DNA from 2 places in the Paenibacillus sp. FSL P2-0322 genome. Region 2 is predicted to be linked to the other one. Evidence: riboswitches for the same ligand, from Rfam matches in the RefSeq annotation. Region 2 holds a riboswitch; the other holds the start of a gene.
What was found. Region 2 has a riboswitch for S-adenosylmethionine ahead of metA (homoserine O-succinyltransferase). Riboswitches for the same ligand answer to the same signal wherever they lie in the genome.
Positions count from the first base shown of each region.

Region 1: another riboswitch for S-adenosylmethionine. It lies ahead of MKY24_RS21710 (ATP-binding cassette domain-containing protein); the one in region 2 lies ahead of metA (homoserine O-succinyltransferase).

Region 1 covers NZ_CP150243.1:4,906,293-4,916,717, reverse strand. Annotated here, with positions in the region: gene MKY24_RS21750 (Cof-type HAD-IIB family hydrolase) at 1-13, shown strand, start outside; gene MKY24_RS21745 (DUF456 family protein) at 65-544, shown strand; gene MKY24_RS21740 (polysaccharide biosynthesis protein) at 683-2,317, shown strand; gene MKY24_RS21735 (DUF2515 family protein) at 2,335-3,624, opposite strand; gene MKY24_RS21730 (thioredoxin family protein) at 3,863-4,207, shown strand; gene MKY24_RS21725 (COX15/CtaA family protein) at 4,381-5,313, shown strand; gene MKY24_RS21720 (UbiD family decarboxylase) at 5,443-7,209, shown strand; gene MKY24_RS21715 (Cthe_2314 family HEPN domain-containing protein) at 7,261-7,986, shown strand; SAM riboswitch class I at 8,113-8,252, shown strand; gene MKY24_RS21710 (ATP-binding cassette domain-containing protein) at 8,389-9,411, shown strand; gene MKY24_RS21705 (methionine ABC transporter permease) at 9,408-10,076, shown strand; gene MKY24_RS21700 (MetQ/NlpA family ABC transporter substrate-binding protein) at 10,151-10,425, shown strand, end outside.
Region 2 covers NZ_CP150243.1:1,749,227-1,759,651, forward strand. Annotated here, with positions in the region: gene MKY24_RS07690 (cob(I)yrinic acid a,c-diamide adenosyltransferase) at 1-24, shown strand, start outside; gene MKY24_RS07695 (RluA family pseudouridine synthase) at 46-1,005, shown strand; gene MKY24_RS07700 (arsenate reductase family protein) at 1,049-1,414, shown strand; gene MKY24_RS07705 (5'-3' exonuclease H3TH domain-containing protein) at 1,487-2,383, shown strand; gene MKY24_RS07710 (ROK family protein) at 2,607-3,485, shown strand; gene MKY24_RS07715 (HRDC domain-containing protein) at 3,652-4,659, shown strand; gene corA (magnesium/cobalt transporter CorA) at 4,821-5,756, opposite strand; SAM riboswitch class I at 6,308-6,433, shown strand; gene metA (homoserine O-succinyltransferase) at 6,552-7,469, shown strand; gene MKY24_RS07730 (PLP-dependent transferase) at 7,594-8,778, shown strand; gene MKY24_RS07735 (aminotransferase class V-fold PLP-dependent enzyme) at 8,775-9,953, shown strand; gene mqnC (cyclic dehypoxanthinyl futalosine synthase) at 10,387-10,425, shown strand, end outside.

The DNA of each region.
Region 1 (10,425 bases), 2.9 Mb from region 2:
TGTGCTTGTGTAATAAAATGAATAATGCAGCAGGCCGGATGAATGGACGAGAAGGAGGAGGCCCATGGACGTTGTAGGCTGGATTGTTGTTATTGTGCTGTTCATTGTGGGCATGGCCGGGGCGGTATATCCCGTATTGCCGGGGGCGCTCGCCATCTATTTTGCATTTTTTGTATACGGCTGGTTTTTCTCGTTTGCTCCATACAATGCATTGTTTTGGATTATACAAACACTAATCGTCGTTGCCCTTTTTGTTGCGGATTATGCTGTGAATGCGTGGGGTGTCAAGCGATTTGGCGGCTCGCGTCTGTCGGCGATACTGAGTACCATCGGGATTATTATCGGCCCCTTCGTTATTCCGGCATTTGGCCTGATTTTGGGACCATTTATTGGTGCTGTGCTAGGTGAGCTGATAAGCAAAGCCCCACTGGATCGAGCTATAAAAGTGGGCTTTGGCTCTGTATTAGGCCTTTTTACCAGCACCGTGATGAAAGTGATTTTGCAGCTTGCCATGATTATTGTATTCTTAATTTGGGTGTTATGACCCGAGATTCGTTTTGGTTTATTATGATTTGCAGAGACAGAATCGACATGCGGCTCCGCACCGGTGATGGCTCAGGCCATGACTGTTTGTGCGGGGCTTTTGCATGCGTGTGAACAGCAAGAAAGAAGGGAACGCATTTTGTCCAATAAAGAAACATTCCTTAAAGGTACGCTTATTTTAGCCGCTGCCGCCTTGGTGGCCAGAGTGCTTGGTCTGGTACAGCGTGTTCCATTGGAGCATCTGCTCGGTTCCGTCGGGAACGCCTCGTTTACCATTGCGAACAACGCTTATTTGATGCTGCTCACGGTCGCTACGGCCGGCATTCCAAGCACGTTGAGCAAAATGGTTTCAGAACGTTATGCACTGGATCGGCCTTCGGAAGCGCGACGTGTGTATCGTGCGGCTTTGATATTCGCGGCCGCGGCAGGCATTATCATTACAGCGCTGCTGTATTTTGGAGCGCCTTACTTTGCCGAGCATGTAGCAGGGGTTCCGCAATCCGCTTTGGCCATTCAGGCTTTGGCACCAGCATTACTGCTGTTCCCTGCCATTGCCATGATGCGTGGATACTTCCAAGGGCGCGGTAATATGACCGCAGGCGGTATTTCACAAATTGTGGAGCAGGTTGCACGGGTAGCGACCGCTATTGTACTCGCTTTTATTATTTTGAAGCTAGGTTATGGAGATCGCGAGGTTGCGGCCGGAGCCTCCTTTGGAGGTGTCATGGGAAGTCTTGGCGCTCTAGCGGTCATGTTGTACTACACGGTGAAATTGCGTCGCCAGGATCGACAGGATCGTCAAGATCAATTCCAAGAGGAAAGCTCCGCGCTACCGATGATGCGCATTTACAAAGATATTTTCAAGCTTTCCATTCCCATTGTATTGTCGTCTCTGACGGTTCCGGCGGTCAACTTTATTGATACGTCTATTGTGGTGAGACTATTGTCTGGTCAAGTGGGATTGGATCAGGCGACTACTCAGTTGGGTTATCTAGGCTCTCGGGCACAGAGTGTGGCGGGAATTCCGCCGATTTTGGCCATTGCGCTCAGCCAATCGCTTATTCCGATCATTTCAGCGGCATTTGCCCGTAAGGATGAGCAGCATTTACAAAATCAGATGACGCTGGCTTTGCGTATCTCTATTTTGACTGGGATGCCGATTGTGCTGGCTTTATGTGTAACCGCCTATTCTATTAATGGTTTACTGTTTAGCTCGCTTGGAGGCAGTGGTATCATCGCTGTTCTGACACTCGGAACGATATTCCAGATTACGATGATGACTTCTAATTCGATACTGATCGGTATGGGCAAGCCGCGTATTTCAATGGTTAATGTCATGGTCGGTATCGTCGTCAAGTTTGCAGCGAGCTGGCTGCTGGCTGGTTGGCTTGGAATTTATGGGATCATTGCTGCAACCGGATTATGTTTCCTCGTGATCACGTTGCTGAATTTGCGTGTGCTTAAAGGGATTGTCTCCTTTTCCATCATGGGCCGTCGCTGGGCAGGGTTCTTAACCGCAGTCGTCGTCTCGGGAGCTATCGGATACGGTGTAAATGAAGCCTGTATTCTGCTGGTGCATCTGATGCCTGCGCGTGTGGCCTTCTTGATCGCGTGCTGCATTGCCGGGGCAGCTGTACTGGTATGCTACTTGTTGTTGCTGGTTGTACTGCGCGTATTGCGCAGGGACGAGCTGGGCAACTATCCGCGTATGTTGCAAAAGGTACTGCGTCCGTTAATGCGTCTACAGCGTGAGTCCACAGGACAACGAGGCTAAAAGAGTCCCCCAGTCTTTCAGTGGAAAGGTTGCAAGCTGTTATGGGCAACGTGGGCCATTGCTGTTTTTTGGATGCCATGACGATGCTCATGGCGCATGGCAAATAACAGCGGTCGCCTTGGTTCGCTGAGATGTCCAAGTGTGGAGCCGTCCTGAAACCAGTCATACCGGGGGATTGGATCATAAGCTGTATCGGACCAGACGGCGTTCAGCTCCGGACTGTACAGACGTTGTCCTGGCGGTAGCCATTCATGTGCTAAAAGCGTTGCACTTTCATCTGGAGAGTGCAGCGCTTTTTGTTCATTCGGGGTGAACAATCCGGGCCAATAGTCGCTGCGTGAACCTGTATGCGGCACACTGTTAGCGAATGCGGATACCTGGTCCAGCACCTGCTGATGGCCGAAGAGCATAGCATAGAGACTTTTGCCAAAGCCGATCCGCTCGTCCAAATGGCCGAAACGCTCCATTACTAGTCCAGCAAGTCCACCGTTTAGTCCAAGTGGAAATATAACCTGATTAAGCTGGAGCCAGTCATGCAAATAAAACCCCGGCTTGTGTGTCACAAATTTTTGAAAATACGGATCTTTTACCACACGTCCTTCAATATAGTTTTGTTCATTAATGATGAGCGCCACAGTCAACAGAGAGCTATCCCGCCAAGCCCAGAAACGTTCCCAAAAGGGCTTCATGAATGGCGAAACGTGAAAATAAGGCAACAAATGAAAGCAACTTCGACCTAAATGACGGCTGTGCATGTAAAGTTGCAACTGCGGATAAGCGTCTTGAAAAATAAGGGCGTTACAGCGCTCCAGTAGCCGATACAGCCATTCCTTTTCCTGTTCACCGAACAGGTTGCCAATCAGTCCCCCTTTCAGATCGGTCATATTATAGCCGCCATTACGAGAAACCAGGTGGGCCAGTAATGCCCAATGTAACTCCGGGTAGCCACGATAGCATTCAAGGTAAGCGGCAGTGCGGGTAACGTTGCTGCGATTCTCCTGTGCTGTATCGTTCTTGATCCGTTCCAGTAGCTCACAGTCTGTTTCGCATAAGGGCATATTCAGAGAAGAGGGACGCGTAGCGGGTCCGTTCACCAGCATTATCGCTTCAGCTTCATTCATAGCGGCCTGTGCCGTATGATAATCCCACGCTAGTTCACGCAAGGGGTAGCGTAATTTGCGGGATTCGGTCCAAGCCGCCCGTTTGCCCTCCCAAGCTTCCTCTGCAACACGGGGAACGGAACCCAGTAACTTTAGCCCTCCTTGAAGCTGTCGAGATGCTGTATGGAGCCATTCGGTAAGAGACATGACTAAATTAACCTCCTTTCCAACTGCAAGCATCCCCCGTATCCTGCCAAGTATGTTGGGTATGCTGTTAGGATGTCGACGCTTATGTGGATTCTTAAGTATATCTTTAGTATGCCTCAATGAGAGGGCTTCCAATCGGCATGTGAGTAGAATGGGGGAGTGTGCAAAAGCTTCACTTGGCGTTACAATAGAAAGTGCAATCTTTTCAGCACAAAAAGAATTTAAGGAGGAATCATCCATGCAAAAAATCGTCTCTCATGAAGACTTTAATAAGGCAATATCCACTCCGGGCGTTACGGTGGCTGTGTTTAAGGCGGACTGGTGTAAGGATTGTCATTTCATCGATCCGTTCATGCCTGATGTGGAACAACAATATGCAGATAAGCTTACATTAATTGAGATTGATGTAGAACAGGCCGAAAGCGTCAGTCAAGAGCAAAATGTATTGGGGATTCCTAGCTTTATCGCTTACAGTGAAGGGCGAGAACTGGTACGTCTGGTAAACAGACTGCGCAAATCCCGCGAAGAGATTGAGCAATTTTTGGATCGGGCTGTTGAAGTCCACGCGAGCTTGGCAAAATAACATCAAGACATTCAGAAAGCCGCTTCCTTCTCAGGGGGCGGCTTTCTCACGGACACGTTCACATTTTGTCAACAAAGCTCGTATGTCAAGGAACGATATATCAGTTATAATTACTTTAAGTGATCATTTCACAACATATAAAGTGAATAAATATTATATTTGGAAGGATACGGGTGAATTCTTTGAATAACAAAATCAGAATATTAAAATGGCTGGCACTCGTAACATGTATTGTCATGTTTTTGGCTACCTTCGGTGGAGGTGTCGTGACGCGAACGGATTCTGGTCTCGGCTGTGGCCGGGAATTCCCGCTGTGCAATGGTAAGCTGGTTCCGGCACATACGATCGCATCCCTTATTGAGTTCTCTCATCGCTCCGTCAGTGCCATGGCCGGGATTCTTTCTATCGCCTCATTTGTTGGCTTTTTGCTGTTTATGAAGCATCGGAAGGATTTGCAGCTATTCTCGCTGCTCACGCTCATGTTTGTCATCATACAAGGTGCAATGGGGGCGTTGGCTGTCGTCTTCTCCCAATCGGCTGCAGTCATGGGACTGCATTTTGGCTTTGCGCTTATCGCCTTTGCCAGTGCGACTATGATGACGTTGGGGGCTTGGCAGGAGCATGCAGATTCACGCCACACCCCGCGTCTGATTCCTGGGCCTGTCAGTCGGGGCTTTCGTAACTTTATATGGTTATCGACGATCTATACCTATATTGCTGTCTATTCAGGGGCGTTGCTTAGTCACTCGGTCATCCAGAAGGTTGTAAATATTGGGGGCTTCATATCTCCACTGCTGCTTCATCAGATTTCAGCTGGTCTGCTGTTCGTCATTATCTTGGCTGTGGGTCACTACTCATACCGTTATCACCCGAACCACCGGGATATCCGTATATTGGGTGTCGTATCGGTCTTGTTAATCTTGCTTCAAGTGGTGATTGGAATTATCTTGTTGTACGTCAACAAACCTGAAATCTACATGTTTATCGTGCTGGGACATATGCTGGTGATTGCATCGTTGTTCTCCATCTTGGCTTATCTGAGCTATCGTGTATGGCAATTGTCACCGGACCGCAAGCTTGTTCCGACCCAAGCACAACGTACCTAAGCGTTTCATAGATCATAGTCAAGCGGATTTTTGCCCAAGAGGCGTTTAAACACGTATAATAGCATATAAGAAACAAACCAGGCCCGCGAGTTTCTCGAGGGCTTGATTTGCTTAGGAGGAGTCGTCCAGTTGATCTACCAGAATTTGCGCCAATTTATTGAAGCGCTGCGTAAAGAAAATCATCTTAAAATTATAGAGGCACCTGTCGATCCTTACCTGGAGCTGGCTGAGATTCATCGAAGAGTCATTGAGGAAGAAGGGCCGGCACTTCTGTTCACGAATGTAAAAGGAACCCCGTTTCCTGTAGCCAGTAATCTGTTTGGCACAAATCGCCGTGTGGACATGGCTTTTGGCCCGCGACCAGAGCAGCTGATGGATGCGATTGTAGGAGCGACCAAAACATTGTTTCCACCTACACCCAAAGCATTGTGGAATGAACGTGGCCTGATTAAGGACATGCTAAAAGTAGGGCTAAAAACAGTATCTCATAGCGAGGCCCCTGTATTGGGAGTTCGCCGTACAGAGGCTCCGCTGGCACCACTGCCTAAAGTGACCAGTTGGCATGAGGATGGAGGGCCGTTTATTACGCTTCCACTCGTGTATACTGAGAAGCCAGGTCAGCCCAAGGATCATAATTTGGGGATGTACCGCATTCAGATTTATGATGATCAGACGACGGGCATTCACTGGCAAATTCATAAAGGCGGCGGTTTTCATTATCATGAAGCGGAGCAGCGTAATGAGCCATTGCCTACGACGATTATCATCGGTGGCCCGCCTGCCCTGATTGCGTCTGCCATTGCGCCAGCACCGGAAAACTTGCCTGAGCTGTTGCTGGCTTCGCTTATTATGGGAGGCAAGCTGCCCATGACAGAAGACCCGCTTGGGGGTCACCGGATTCCAGCAGAAGCAGAATTTGCAATCAGCGGTTATGTACCGCCTCATGAACGCCGTCCGGAAGGCCCGTTTGGTGATCATTTTGGCTATTACTCATTACAGCATGATTTCCCTGTATTTCATGTCAAACATATGCATCACCGCAAGGATGCCATTTATCCGGCAACCATTGTAGGTAAGCCTCGGCAAGAAGACTACTATCTCGGTGAGTTTTTGCAACGTCTGCTGTCGCCTGCATATCCGCTTGTGATGCCTTCCGTCAAGTCCCTGTGGGCGTATGCGGAAACGGGTGTACATGCGCTAGCAGCGGCAGTGGTACGTGAAAGCTACTCCCGTGAAGCGCTTGTATCCGGTTTTACTATTTTGGGTCAAGGTCAATTGTCGTTGACTAAATTCCTGATGCTGACGGATCGAGTAATTGATTTATCGGACTTTAACCTGCTGCTGGAAACCATTCTGGAGCGATTTAATCCAGCAAGGGATTTATTTATATTCAATCACACGTCACACGATACACTCGATTACACAGGCCGCAAGCTGAATCATGGCAGTAAGGCCATCCTGATGGGGATAGGTGAGCCTGTACGTGAATTGCCTCGTGCTTATGAGGGAGGCGATCTGCCGGGAATTCGTGAAATTGAGCCCTATTGCGGAGGTTGCCTCGTCGTATCGGGTGCGTCCTTTGAGCAGGAGCCTGAGCTGGCGGCACGTGTTTTGGAGCGATTAGCAGCGGGTGAGCAAGAGTGGCCGCTCGTTTTCATTGTGGACGATGCCAAAGAAGTCGTTCGCTCTCAAGCCTCGTTCCTGTGGACGGTATTCACACGCTTTAACCCGGCTACGGATATGTACGCGGACAGCGAAGTGCGTTTGCATCATCTGAACTATAAGCTGCCGATTGTAGTGGATGCGCGTATGAAGCCGGGGTATCCGGATGAGGTGTTACCGCGTGAGGATATTGTTAAGCTTGTAGATCAACGATGGACGAGTTATTTCGCTTGACGCCCTAATTAAACCTACAGCCGGATTCTACATTTATAAGGAGGCGTAAGCATGATACGCAAGCTACTGGGTGAGCCATCACGTGTGAACAAAGGCATCCTGCTAGATGCCATGAATAGCATGTCAGCTATGTTGAACCTGCTGGAGCGGCAAATTCAGGCTGGTGGAGATCCGACCCACGATTTTCGGAAGGCGGATATTTTAACACGCGGTCTAATGTCATCTCTGGATGAACTGGAGCAGAGCCATCATGCTTCCGCCTTTTTCCGTATGAAAGTGAAAGCCGGATATGCTGAAGATATGAGTGAGGATGAAAAATCCGATTATGCATTATATGTTTTCTTTTATAAAGATGGGTTTGTTCGGGTTTTCTCTATTTTGGATAAGCTGGGTAACTGGCTAAATGATCTGTATGATTTAAAAACAGGGCAGTATAAGGCGCATTATTCGTATTTTACCGTGTTGCGGCAGCTCAAGTATCTCAAAATGCATCCTGTATTGACCGATAATTTAAATGATATCAAGGACACTTACAACGATGCCATCAATCGGCTGCGTAAGCGTCGGAATACGGAGATACACTATATGAATACGGAAATGCAGGATGATCTCTGGCAACGACACCGAGCTTTGTATGGAAAAATCCAACTGGAGGACCTCGATCACCATTTGGAAGATTTGCAGCAGGGCTTGGAAATGGTATGTCGGTCGCTGTCAAACGCCTTTACTTATACTGCGAAACAATGGGAGAACCGGGCAGTACGCCCAAAAATATGATAGAAAATATCCTTTGACAAAGCAATGTAAACTATCTATACTGAAACCTAGTTTCAGAAAAATGCTTGAATTATGTTTTTTTTATATAAACTTAACGGACAGCTAAAGCTGGAGTTTAACATATTTTTCTTATCCAGAGAGGTGGAGGGACTGGCCCGATGAAGCCCGGCAACCCGTTCTTTCCCGGTGTAATACACTGGGAGGGAACATGATGGTGCTAATTCCTACAAAACCGCTAGAGTTATAGCGATTTTGGCAGATGAGAAAAGGTTCGCAAGGTGGGGCCCTTTTCATTCTGTGAAAGGGGCTCTTTTTTGTATAAATAAATAGCGATTTTATACAATCCTGAGAGATGACAATTGGTTAAAAGGGTAAGGAAGAAGTGAAGGGGGTCGCAGCACGTTGATAGAGCTTAAGCAGTTAACCAAGCATTATGGCAAAGGCAACCGACGCGTTAATGCGCTGTCTGGGTTGAATCTTTCTATAAAGCGTGGAGAAATATTCGGAGTGATTGGTCACTCCGGGGCGGGGAAAAGTACATTGATCCGCTGTATTAATTTATTGGAACGCCCTACTTCAGGCGAAGTATGGGTAGACGGGGTAAACCTCGCTACTGTGAGTCAATCCCAGTTACAGAAGCAACGTCGAAAAATCGGAATGATTTTTCAGCATTTTAATTTGTTGTCTTCGGCAACGGTGTATGACAATATTGCATTTCCTTTGCGGTTGGTAAACACTCCCAGGGAAAAGCTGGACATGAAAGTTCGTGAGCTGCTGGAACTGGTGGGTCTGGAAGAACACAGTGGAAAGTATCCGTCACAGCTCTCAGGTGGACAGAAGCAGCGGGTAGGAATTGCACGGGCGCTGGCTAGTGATCCTCATGTATTGCTGTGTGACGAAGCGACTTCTGCGCTTGATCCGCAAACGACGGGGTCTATCCTGAAATTGTTGTTGGATATTAATCAGCGCTTTAATTTAACCATCGTGCTGATTACACATGAAATGCATGTCATTCAAAGCATTTGTGATCGAGTTGGCGTCATTCATCAGGGCGACATCGTGGAGCAAGGTCCAGTGGCGGAAGTATTTTTGAAGCCACAGCACCAGGTGACCAAGGACTTTATCCAACGGGAGTCAGAACATCCCGAGGAGCTGCAAGCAGCGATTGCGGCAGCAGGTGGCGGCGAGTCGGCGCAGGTAGTACGTATCTCCTTCTTGGGCAGTAAAACATATGATGCGATTCTGTCGCGTACGGCTCGAAGCACTGGTGTTGATTTTGCGATCTTGCAGGGAACCATATCTACGATTAAAAATGTACCCTATGGACAGCTGATCGTTCGTTTTGAAGGAAACCATGAAGATATAGAGCATACGCTGCGCGAAGTGTCTGGGCAAGGACTTGATGTGGAGGTGATCGGACAATGAGCGAACTTGATTTTTCACAAGTGAGTTGGGATGAGCTAGGGAATTCTACTCTGGAAACCCTTCAGATGCTCGGAGCATCCGCATTGTTCACCCTCATTATTGGTTTGCCGCTTGGCATATTATTGTTTCTGGCGAGTCGCTCCTCGTTAACTCTGATGAAGGTGATATACATTGTATTATCATTCATCGTTAACATTTTACGTTCCGTACCATTTATCATTTTGATCGTTGCACTTATTCCTTTTACACGATCGCTGGTAGGTACCTCGACCGGGGTGTTGGGAACCATTCCACCATTGGTTATTGGGGCTGCCCCATTCTTCGCACGTCTTGTCGAAACGTCTCTGCGTGAAGTGGACAAGGGCGTCATTGAAGCCGCACAAGCGATGGGTGCCTCGACAGGACAAATTATCCGGCGTGTGCTGTTACGTGAGGCACTTCCGGGTCTGCTCGCTGCATTAACCATTACCGTCGTTACACTCGTATCCTACACGGCAATGTCCGGGATGATCGGGGGCGGTGGACTGGGTACACTGGCTATCAACTACGGCTATTATCGTTATGAAACGGCTGTCATGATCGTTGCGGTCGTGCTGATGGTCGTATTGGTACAATTGCTGCAAATGGCGGGAGATCGTCTCGTGCGGCATTATACTCGAAAATAGGGAAAACATATAGATATCCTTATTGATCAGGACGTCTGATCCTGAATATTACAAATTATTGGAGGGGTAATAACATGAAGAAATGGGTATTGGCTGTACTAAGCTTGACATTAATTGCGGTGCTGGCGGCTTGCGGTACAAAGAGCACAACATCGGATACAAACAATGCGACCGAAAATACAGGCGGATCACCACGTGAAGTGGAGCTGAAAATTGGAGCTTCTCCTGTGCCGCATGCGGAAATTTTGGAAGCGATCAAGCCTCAGTTGGAAAAAGAAGGGGTTCGTCTCCAAGTCGTTCAGTTTAACGACTATGTACAGCCGAACGTACAATTGTTTGACAAGCAACT
Region 2 (10,425 bases):
AGCAAAAAAGTGTTCCGCAAATAAGGAGGCAACCGGGAATTTGTGATGAGCTTGTACTATGAACCTATCGTATATACGATCCCTCCTGAGGAGGAGGGCATGCTGTTGAAGACTATTTTACAAAAACGTATGAACATTTCTCGAAAGTTAATATCCAAACTCAAGCTGACCGAGCAAGGTATTATGCTGAACGGGACACGTGTGTACATCAGCGTAAAGGTGAAGTCCGGGGATCGAGTAGAAATTCGCATGGAGCGCGAGCGTTCTGATGATATTTTACCTGAACCCATTCCTTTTGAGATATTGTTTGAGGATGAACATTTGTTAGTGGTGAACAAGGCGGCGGGTATGATTGTCCATCCAACTCACGGTCATTACACTGGAACACTGGCTAATGGGGTTGTGCATTATTGGCAGGCCAAGGGAGAACTGTTCCGGTTTCGTCCTGTTCATCGTCTTGATCAAGAGACGACGGGTGTGCTGGTAGTAGCCAAAAATCCGTATGTACACCAGCATATTTCTGAGCAGATGATTGCGGGAACGGTGGATAAGCGCTATACGGCTCTGGTGCATGGGCGTCCTGAGCTGCAGGAAGGTAAGGTAGACGGACCAATTGACCGCAGCCCGGATAATCCGCATTTACGTATGGTGACCCCGGATGGTTATCCTGCCCTTACGCTGTATAAGCTGGAGGAAGTGTGGAACGGGGGAAGTCGCATCGGACTAAAGTTGGAATCCGGGCGTACGCACCAAATTCGAGTGCATATGACTTATATCGGTTGTCCGTTGATCGGAGATAAAATGTACCGGATTACACCCGATGATGCTGCGCAACGTGAGCGATATGATCAGCTTGATGCCAGGATGCCTCGACAAGCCTTGCACGCCTCAGAGCTTTCCTTGGAGCATCCTGTAACCGGGGGGCGGCTGACGTTCTATGCTCCTCTACCTGAAGATATGGCTGAAATGCAGGAGCTATTAAGAGCGCAATATTTTTCAGAATAAAATATAAATAAGCTATCAAAACCAAATGGAGGTTAATCTAGCGATGAGCCAACTGAAAGTATATCAGTATTCTAAATGCAGTACCTGCCGTAATGCAGTGAAATGGCTGCAAAACAAGGGACATGAGACGGAACTTATTCCTATTTTTGAACAGCCGCCCGGCCCGGAGGAATTGGAAGATTTAATTCGAAAAAGCGGGCTGGAGCTAAAAAAGTTTTTTAATACAAGCGGTGAGGTGTATAAAGAGTTAAAGCTGAAAGATAAGCTTGGAGACATGAGTCGTGAAGAGCAAATTTCGCTTTTATCCTCGAATGGAAGATTAATCAAACGCCCGATTGTAACCGACGGGAACAAAGTAACGATAGGATTCAAAGAGGAAACATTTGAGGGCACATGGGAAGCTCAATAACGCCCAATTTACACTCACGATATGTTATACTGTGGGGGTTAAATATTATGATGAATGGGAGCAATACAATCTGTGACACAACGCAATGAACAATCCGTAATGCTGGTTGACGGTATGGCCCTGCTATTTCGCGCTTATTATGCAACCGCCGCAAACGGTTATATCCGTCGTACAAAAGCTGGGGTGCCAACGAACGCCATATATGGTTTTATTCGATATTTTTGGGACGCAGTCCAAACGTTTAATCCTACACATGTCATTTGCTGCTGGGATATGGGCGGAACGACATTCCGTGGGGAACATTTTGCTGCGTATAAAGGAAACCGAGCCGACGCACCGGATGATTTGATTCCCCAATTTACATTGATTCGTGAAGTGACGGACAGCCTCGGCATTCCCAACATTGGAGCGGAAGGCTTTGAAGCCGATGATTGTATCGGTACGCTTGCACGTCATTATTCGCAAAATGAGGACATGGATGTAATGATTCTCTCAGGAGATCATGATTTACTTCAATTAGTGGATGAGCGGACACGGGTCATTATTATGAAAAAAGGGCACGGCAATTATATGGTATACACCCCGGAGACCCTGCTGACTGAAAAAGGGCTTAAGCCACGTCAAGTGGTGGACCTTAAAGGCCTGATGGGGGATGCAAGCGATAATTATCCCGGAGTACGAGGTATTGGCGAGAAAACGGCACTCAAGCTGGTTCAGGAATACGACTCTATTGAGGGCATTCTGGAGAATCTGGATCAATTAACACCCTCGGTCCGTAAAAAAATTGAGAGTGATTTGGATATGCTGCATCTTTCACGCAAACTTGCTGAAATTCACTGTGGTGTACCTGTAGCATGTGCTTTGGATAGCTGTCTGCTGACGCTGGATCACGTGCAAATTGTAGACAAGTTTGAGCAGCTTGAAATGAAAAGCTTGTGTACATTGATGGGTGTCGCAACCGGATCTTAATAAAGCTGTTAGGCTTGATACGGACAATTTAAGTAAAGTAAGTAATATAGGGATGCTGACGCTTGGTGCGTTAGTGTCCTTATTTATATACCCATATGTCGACGGAGTTATATAGTCATGTGAAGGATTATATACAATTGCGATAAGGGGATTGACCTCAGGTACATTTCAGGTGAATATAGTGGAGAGAGAACCGGATTATCGAAAGGGGACAACAGCAACTATGACAGTATTGGGAGCAATTGAGGCAGGCGGTACCAAATTTGTATGTGGAATTGGCAACGAACGTGGAGAGGTACTGGAACGGGCGAGCTTTCCAACAACCACCCCAGCAGAAACAATGGAGAATGTCATCGCATTTTTTGAAGGCAAGGGCATTGAAGCATTGGGCGTAGGCTCGTTCGGGCCGATTGATCCTATCGAAGGTAGTGATACATATGGCTATATTACAACAACGCCAAAGCCACATTGGGGAAATTACAATCTGATTGGCAAACTGAAAGAGCATTTTGATGTGCCTATGGGGTTTGACACGGATGTGAATGGAGCAGCACTTGGTGAGTCTATTTGGGGTGCCGCCAAAGGATTGGACAACTGTCTGTATATTACGATAGGTACAGGCATCGGGGCGGGTGCTTTGGTTGGTGGAAAGCTGATACATGGATTATCCCACCCGGAAATGGGGCATATTCTGGTACGTCGTCACCCAGAAGATACTTACGAGGGGACATGTCCTTATCACGGAGATTGTTTGGAGGGACTGGCAGCAGGTCCTGCGCTCGAAAAAAGATGGAAGGTTAAAGGACATGAGCTTTCTGTCGATCACTCGGCCTGGGAAATGGAAGCGTACTATCTGGCACAGGCTTTAATGAGCTATGTATTAATCCTGTCACCGCAAAAAATTATTATGGGCGGGGGAGTGATGAAGCAGGACCAACTGTTCCCGCTCATTCGTACCAAGCTTCAAGAACTTTTGAACGGATACGTACAGCATTCGAGTCTGGCAACAGATATTGAGCAATATATCGTATCTCCGGGATTGGGTGACAATGCTGGATTGTGCGGTGCTCTGGCATTGGCAAAGGAAAAGCTGAATCATTAGAATTTATGGTTGACGGCACTCCAAGGTACGGTTATTATATAGGCAACAGTATAGTACGGCTCAAAAAGGGAAGCACCTTTCTTGCGAATACGCAGGATGGGTGCTTTTTTTTGCGTTTTTGTGTTGTGCGGGACTGTCTTTCAACGATATGAGGGAGGAAGAAATCATGGATATTGTATTTTTAAATCGCTTGTCCAAACGAAATGAACAGGGCTATGAGGACTTTGCTCAGGTATGGATTGGGCAGCATGAAGGGGGATGGAGTGCAGGCTGGAGCACACAGCATGTCCCGGATGAAAGTATAGACGACCTTTGGTATGAGGGCAGCTTGTGGCAGGAATTACTACATGTATACCGTCATGAGCTGGCGCTCAAAATGGCTGAGGGCTATAGGCCCTTAATCCATGGCGTATTTCATGAGCAAGAAGGATCATCAGGACGAGGACAAACGCTGCAAAAGCTGTATTGCTACAGTGATTTGTTTCCACGTGATGAAGTGTATGAGCAGTTGACGATGTGGAGACGGCAAAAAGCAGCAACAGAACGAAAAGCCCCTTATTTTATCGCTACGAATCGGCTGCTTCGACTCATTAGCGTCTATCTTCCCCATACCGAAGAAGAACTGTTGGAGCTGCCTGGTATGGGGCAGGGTAAAGTGTCGCAATATGGGACGGAGCTATTGGCTATTACGACACAAAATGACCGGACCACACCATTTCCGTTGAACTGGGTAACAGAGACGCTGGAAGAAGAAGTTTTTTTGTCATGGCTATACAAGCAAAAAGAGAACCAGTACAGGCAGGAACTGAACAAATTCAGCCTAACTAGAACGATTATCGAAGGCATTTCGGACGGTCTTTCACTGGAGCATATCGGAATGAAGACAGGTCTGCATCGTAGAGAGATGATTGAAGCTGTGGAGCATTTGGACAGGGATGGCATTGATATGGAGAAGCTGATCCGCAAGGAGTTGGTGAATGTATCTGAGGAAGAGCAGGCAGCCATCTGGTCTGCTTATGAAGAGTTGGGGGATACGCTGCTCAAGCCCGTCATGCTGAAAGTGTATGGGGAAGAAAAGGCAACCGAAACAGGACTGGATCAAATTTACGAGCGTCTGCGTCTGATCCGTATACGGTTTCGTCATCAGCAGGTACCCGACCGACATGTTGGATAATATAGAACTGATTGAATAAAGCTAAAGTATTAAAGTACTTTCAGGGTTCAACATACTAAAAAGCAGCAGCGAGTTCCACACAGGACACGGCTGCTGCTTTTTATGACCAAGCTGAAAATCGAAAAAAGTATCCAACTCGGTACTTTTTTCCCCTGTTATTTTTAAACCCAGTCTTTCTTGCGGAAAATACAGAACATACTGACACCTAATGCCACCATAATACCAATGACGACAAAATAGCCATAACGTGTATGAAGCTCAGGCATATTATCGAAGTTCATCCCATATATTCCGGTAATGACTGTCAATGGCATAAATACGGTCGTAATTGCCGTAAACACACGCATAATTTCATTGGCACGGTTGGCGATACTGGATTGATAAGCTTCTCGAAGGTTACCCATCAAGTCGCGGTAAGTTTCAAAAGTCTCCGAAATTTTCACAGCATTTTCATAAATGTCGCTGAAATATTTTTGCAATTGATCGTCGATGAGCCGCAAATCCCGTTTGTTCAGGGTATTGATGACTTCTTTTTGTGGACCCAGCACTTTTTTCAGCCACAGAATCTCACTTCGTAAGCCGATGATTTCGTTCAAATGCGACTTTTTCGTATGCATTAGAATATCTTCTTCCAGCTTCTCAATGCGGACCTCAATCCGGTCACCAACCAGAAAATAGTTGTCAACAATCAAGTCGACCAACAGATACATAAAACGGTCAGGCTGGCTGACTTCTTGCTCCCACAGCATAGGCTTGAGGGTACGAAGCTCATTTATTTTCTGCTTGGTCACCGTAATGATAAAATGGCGGCCGAGAAAAATGTTCAAAGCTCGCAAAAATATTTCTTCATCATCAAAACGAATGCTATTTACAACGATAAAATAATGGCTTTCATAAATTTCAATCTTCGGACGCTGTTCTTCTTCACTCAAACAGTCTTCTACTGCAAGATCATGCATGGAAAATAAAGGCTGGAGCACTGCCAAATCATCGACATCGGCATCAATCCAATAAAAACCTTCTGCCGGTGCAGTAAGCGCCATTTCAATTTCTTCGACAGGGGTAAAAACCCCGTTGTTGACCAAACGGATTTTCATATATGTCACTCCTTATGCTCCGTCGTAACGGAAATACGTTTACCTTAAGCATAAGGAATGGACTCAGTTAGCCAGTTAGCCGGTGCGGGTAAGCGTGCACTCCCATCAAAAGCCGGAGGCTTTTGGAGCATGCAGAGCCTGGCGTCCCGTCTTTCGGCAAGCTGAAGTCATTCCTATGCTGTTGTTCAGGGATCGCCGCCTATTCGGACTCGGGTCGCCTTCCATTCCGGATTCACCTCTCAAATGTTCTTTTTTAGATTGCCACAGTATCGCAGGAAACACTCAAATCTGCACTACTACTCCATATTTTTGCCTAATAGCACTTGTATAGTATAACGCTCGGCCTACGGCCTTTCAAGCGCAAAATCATGGGCTAAATCAACAGTAGTGGCAAGAGCTTCAGCGAAAGGAGGGATATGATTTAACCTATGGAAAAGGTAGACAAAATGTGAATGCAGGGTACAAATTTAAAAGTCCCATCTTGACGAAGCCCAGCCGATGCATTAAAGTGAACAACAAGAACTTTGTGAACCTAAAATGAATATAGCGAAATCTTATCAAGAGCAGGTGGAGGGACTAGCCCGATGATACCCGGCAACCGGCGATTTTAATCGCACGGTGCTAATTCTTGCAGGACGCGCGCTTTGTACAAAGAGCGTTGCCCTGACAGATGAGAGAGGCGCATATGGATACAAATATGACCTTTCTCTAACCTGAGAAAGGTCTTTTTATTATATGCCCGGCATCTCAACAAGACGATTTTCGCAAAACTTACCGAACAAGGAGTGAGTTTACATGCCGATTAAAATCCCAGACACGCTACCTGCCAAGGAAGTGCTGGAGGGCGAAAATATTTTCGTAATGGATGAAAGCTTGGCTTATCATCAGGATATTCGTCCGTTGCGTATCGCCATTTTGAATTTAATGCCTACAAAGGAGACGACGGAAACCCAACTGTTGCGCTTGGTCGGCAATACGCCGCTGCAAGTGGACGTCACGCTGGTGCACATGAAATCTCATGTATCCAAAAATACATCGCAAGAATATTTGAACATGTTCTATAAAACGTTTGACGAGATCAAGAACAGTCGTTTTGACGGCATGGTCATTACAGGAGCCCCGGTTGAACAGCTTGAGTTTGAGGATGTGAACTACTGGGAGGAGATCCAGCAAATCTTTGAATGGACGAAAACGAATGTAACTTCGACCATGCATATCTGTTGGGCCTCACAGGCAGGCTTATACCATCATTTCGATGTCCCTAAATACGGGCTCGACTACAAATGCTTTGGCGTATTTCCACACACCGTGATTAAACCTAAAGTAAAATTGCTACGCGGCTTTGATGAATTGTTTTATGCTCCTCACTCCCGACATACTGAGGTTCGGCGGGAAGATATTGATCATATTGCCGAATTAGAAGTTTTATCCGAATCCGAGGAAGCTGGAGTGTACCTCGTAGCCACGCTTGACGGTAAACAAATTTTTGTAACTGGGCACTCTGAATATGACCCGCTTTCCCTGAAATGGGAATACGACCGCGATGTGGCCAAAGGAATGGATATTGAAGTCCCCAAAAATTATTTTCCTAATGATGATCCCAAGCGCACACCACCCTCAATCTGGCGGGCACACGCCAATTTATTATTCTCGAATTGGCTGAACTATTATGTATACCAAGAAACACCTTACGATATCGGGCCCCAGATTTAAAAAGGGGCTTGTAGTTTACCCTTGTACAGTACCACCTTGCAGTAGCGCAGCAGTATAGTCTTTGACATCCATTTTTGCAGGATATGTTATAGCACCCACTATGGAAGTTAACAGGAGGATTCATATGAGTGAGAAACAGTGGAAAATCGAAAGCAGATTGGCACAAATCGGTTCAGTAGAGGAGCCAGTAACCGGGGCTGTTAATTACCCGATTTACCAATCTACGGCGTTCCGCCATCCCCGTCTAGGTCAAAGCACAGGATTTGATTACATTCGGACGATCAATCCTACGCGAAAGGTACTGGAAGAGGCTTCTGCTGCACTTGAATCGGGTGATGCAGGTTTTGCATGTAGCTCAGGTATGGCGGCGCTGCAAACGGTATTTGCATTGTTTGGACAGGGAGATCACCTCATTGTATCGCTGGATCTGTATGGCGGGACATATCGCTTGCTGGAGCGTATTTTATCTAAATTTGGTGTAACAGCAAGTTATGTGGATACGAATGATCTTGAAGCACTCGAACAGTCATGTCGACCGAATACCAAAGCTGTATTCATAGAAACACCTACAAATCCGTTAATGATGATCACTGATATTCGAGCGGTTGCCGAGTGGGCATCACAACATCAGTTGCTTACCATTGTAGATAATACGCTGCTAACCCCATATTTCCAGCGGCCATTGGAGCTGGGCGCGGATATTGTGGTACATAGCGCAACCAAATATTTGGGCGGACACAACGATGTGCTGGCAGGGTTGATCGTAACCAAAGGCAAAGAGCTATCAGCTGAAATTTCCTTCCTGCACAATTCCATAGGGGCCGTGCTTTCCCCGAGCGACTGCTATCAGTTGATGAAGGGGATGAAGACGTTAGCGCTGCGTATGGACCGACATCAGCATAATGCAACAGTGCTATCTAACTATTTACTGACGCATCCGGCGGTGGCGGAAGTATTTTATCCAGCTCTCGAAGGCCACCCAGGTCGTGAGATTCAAAATAAACAATCCAGCGGAAATACGGGTATCTTCTCCTTTAAAGTAAAGGATGCTCGTTATGTGGAGCCTTTGCTTCGTCACATTAAGCTCATTGCGTTTGCGGAAAGTCTCGGCGGTGTGGAATCGCTAATGACCTATCCCGCTGTGCAGACACATGCGGACATACCAGCAGAAATTCGGGATGCAGTCGGGGTAGATGACAGGCTGTTGCGTTTCTCCGTCGGCATTGAGCATACAGACGACCTAATTGAAGATTTGCGTTCGGCGCTGGAAGCGGCACGTCAAGAAGTAGAAGGAGGGGAGCAGCAATGATAGAGGATGCGAGAAGGATCGGCCAGGATCTGGACAAAGAGCGGAAGTTCGCTACCAAGCTGCTGCATTTCGGCTCTGAAATTGACAGTGTTACGGGGGCTTCGAGCGTCCCGATCTATCAAGCTTCTACCTTTCACCATCATGATATTTTTAATCCTCCACAGCATGACTATAGCCGTTCAGGTAATCCGACACGACAAGCTTTGGAGGATTATATCGCCTTATTAGAAGGCGGAGCTAGCGGTTTTGCCTTTGCATCAGGTATGGCGGCCATCTCTACTACATTTATGCTCTTGTCTGCTGGAGATCATGTCATTGTTTCCGAGGACGTATATGGAGGAACATATCGACTGCTGACCTCCATTTTGAAACGGATGAATATCGAAACGACCTTCGTTGACATGACGGACCTCAACCATGTGAAAGAGGCGTTGCAGGAGAATACAAGGGCTGTATATATGGAAACCCCGTCCAATCCGACACTCAAAATTACCGATGTAGCAGGAATAACCTCTTGGGCACAGGATAACGGACTTTTGACGTTATTGGATAATACTTTTATGACACCTTATTATCAACGTCCGATTGAGCAGGGTGTCGATATTGTATTGCACAGTGCGACCAAGTTTCTGGGCGGACACAGCGATGTGCTGGCAGGACTTGCAGTAGCACGTACCGAATCGCTGGGGAGACAAATCAAGCAGCTCCAAAATGGACTGGGTACCGTGCTGGCTCCGCAGGAGTCATGGTTGCTCATGCGCGGTATGAAGACACTGGAGGCTCGTATGGCTCACAGCGAAAAGAGTGCAGCAAAGCTCGCCAATTGGCTGAACGAGCGCAATGACATTGAGGCGGTGTACTACCCGGGTCTGGAGAATCATCCAGGACGTGAAGTTCATGAGCGTCAATCCAGCGGTTATGGTGCAGTGATATCGTTTGATGTGGGTTCTGGTGAGCGTGCAAAAGAAGTCCTCAGTCGCGTACGTATTCCAATTGTAGCGGTGAGTCTGGGAGCTGTGGAAAGCATCTTGTCGTATCCGGCGATGATGTCACACGCGGCTATGCCCCATAGTGTACGATTGGAGCGCGGGATTACGGACGGATTACTTCGTTTCTCCGTAGGTCTGGAGGATATTGACGACCTGATTAGTGATCTGGATGAGGCGCTGCGCTAGAGCGTTAGCACATCAGTAGTATCTTTGTCGTTTTCAGGCAGGGAGCAAATATGTACAGTACTAAACAGCAAGTTTCCATTCATTCAGGAGGCTTGCTGTTTTCTATAAGAATGACATGAAGGACAGTGTGAAAAAATGCACTTTTCAGTTCTGTTTTCCTATTTCTTGTCTATATGCAATGTTGAGATAAGCTTGGCAGTTGCCTGTTTTCCTAGGTGAAAAGCAGAAAGAAGCGGGAATAAGTATGGTTCCTTACCTAAAGATATGTTAGTATTATCATTAGGTTTTACTATGCTAAATAGCACAGACAACATACAAGGCCAGTCATGAACATACATTACGGCAGGGTTCGAACGCAGGTTTGTGAAAGCATTCTCGTTCATAAGTCCTGTCTTTCATTTCGTCGCCCTGTGACAGCGAAGGAGGATACACCATGAGTGTAATCGACCATATTTTAGATAAAGCCCTACGC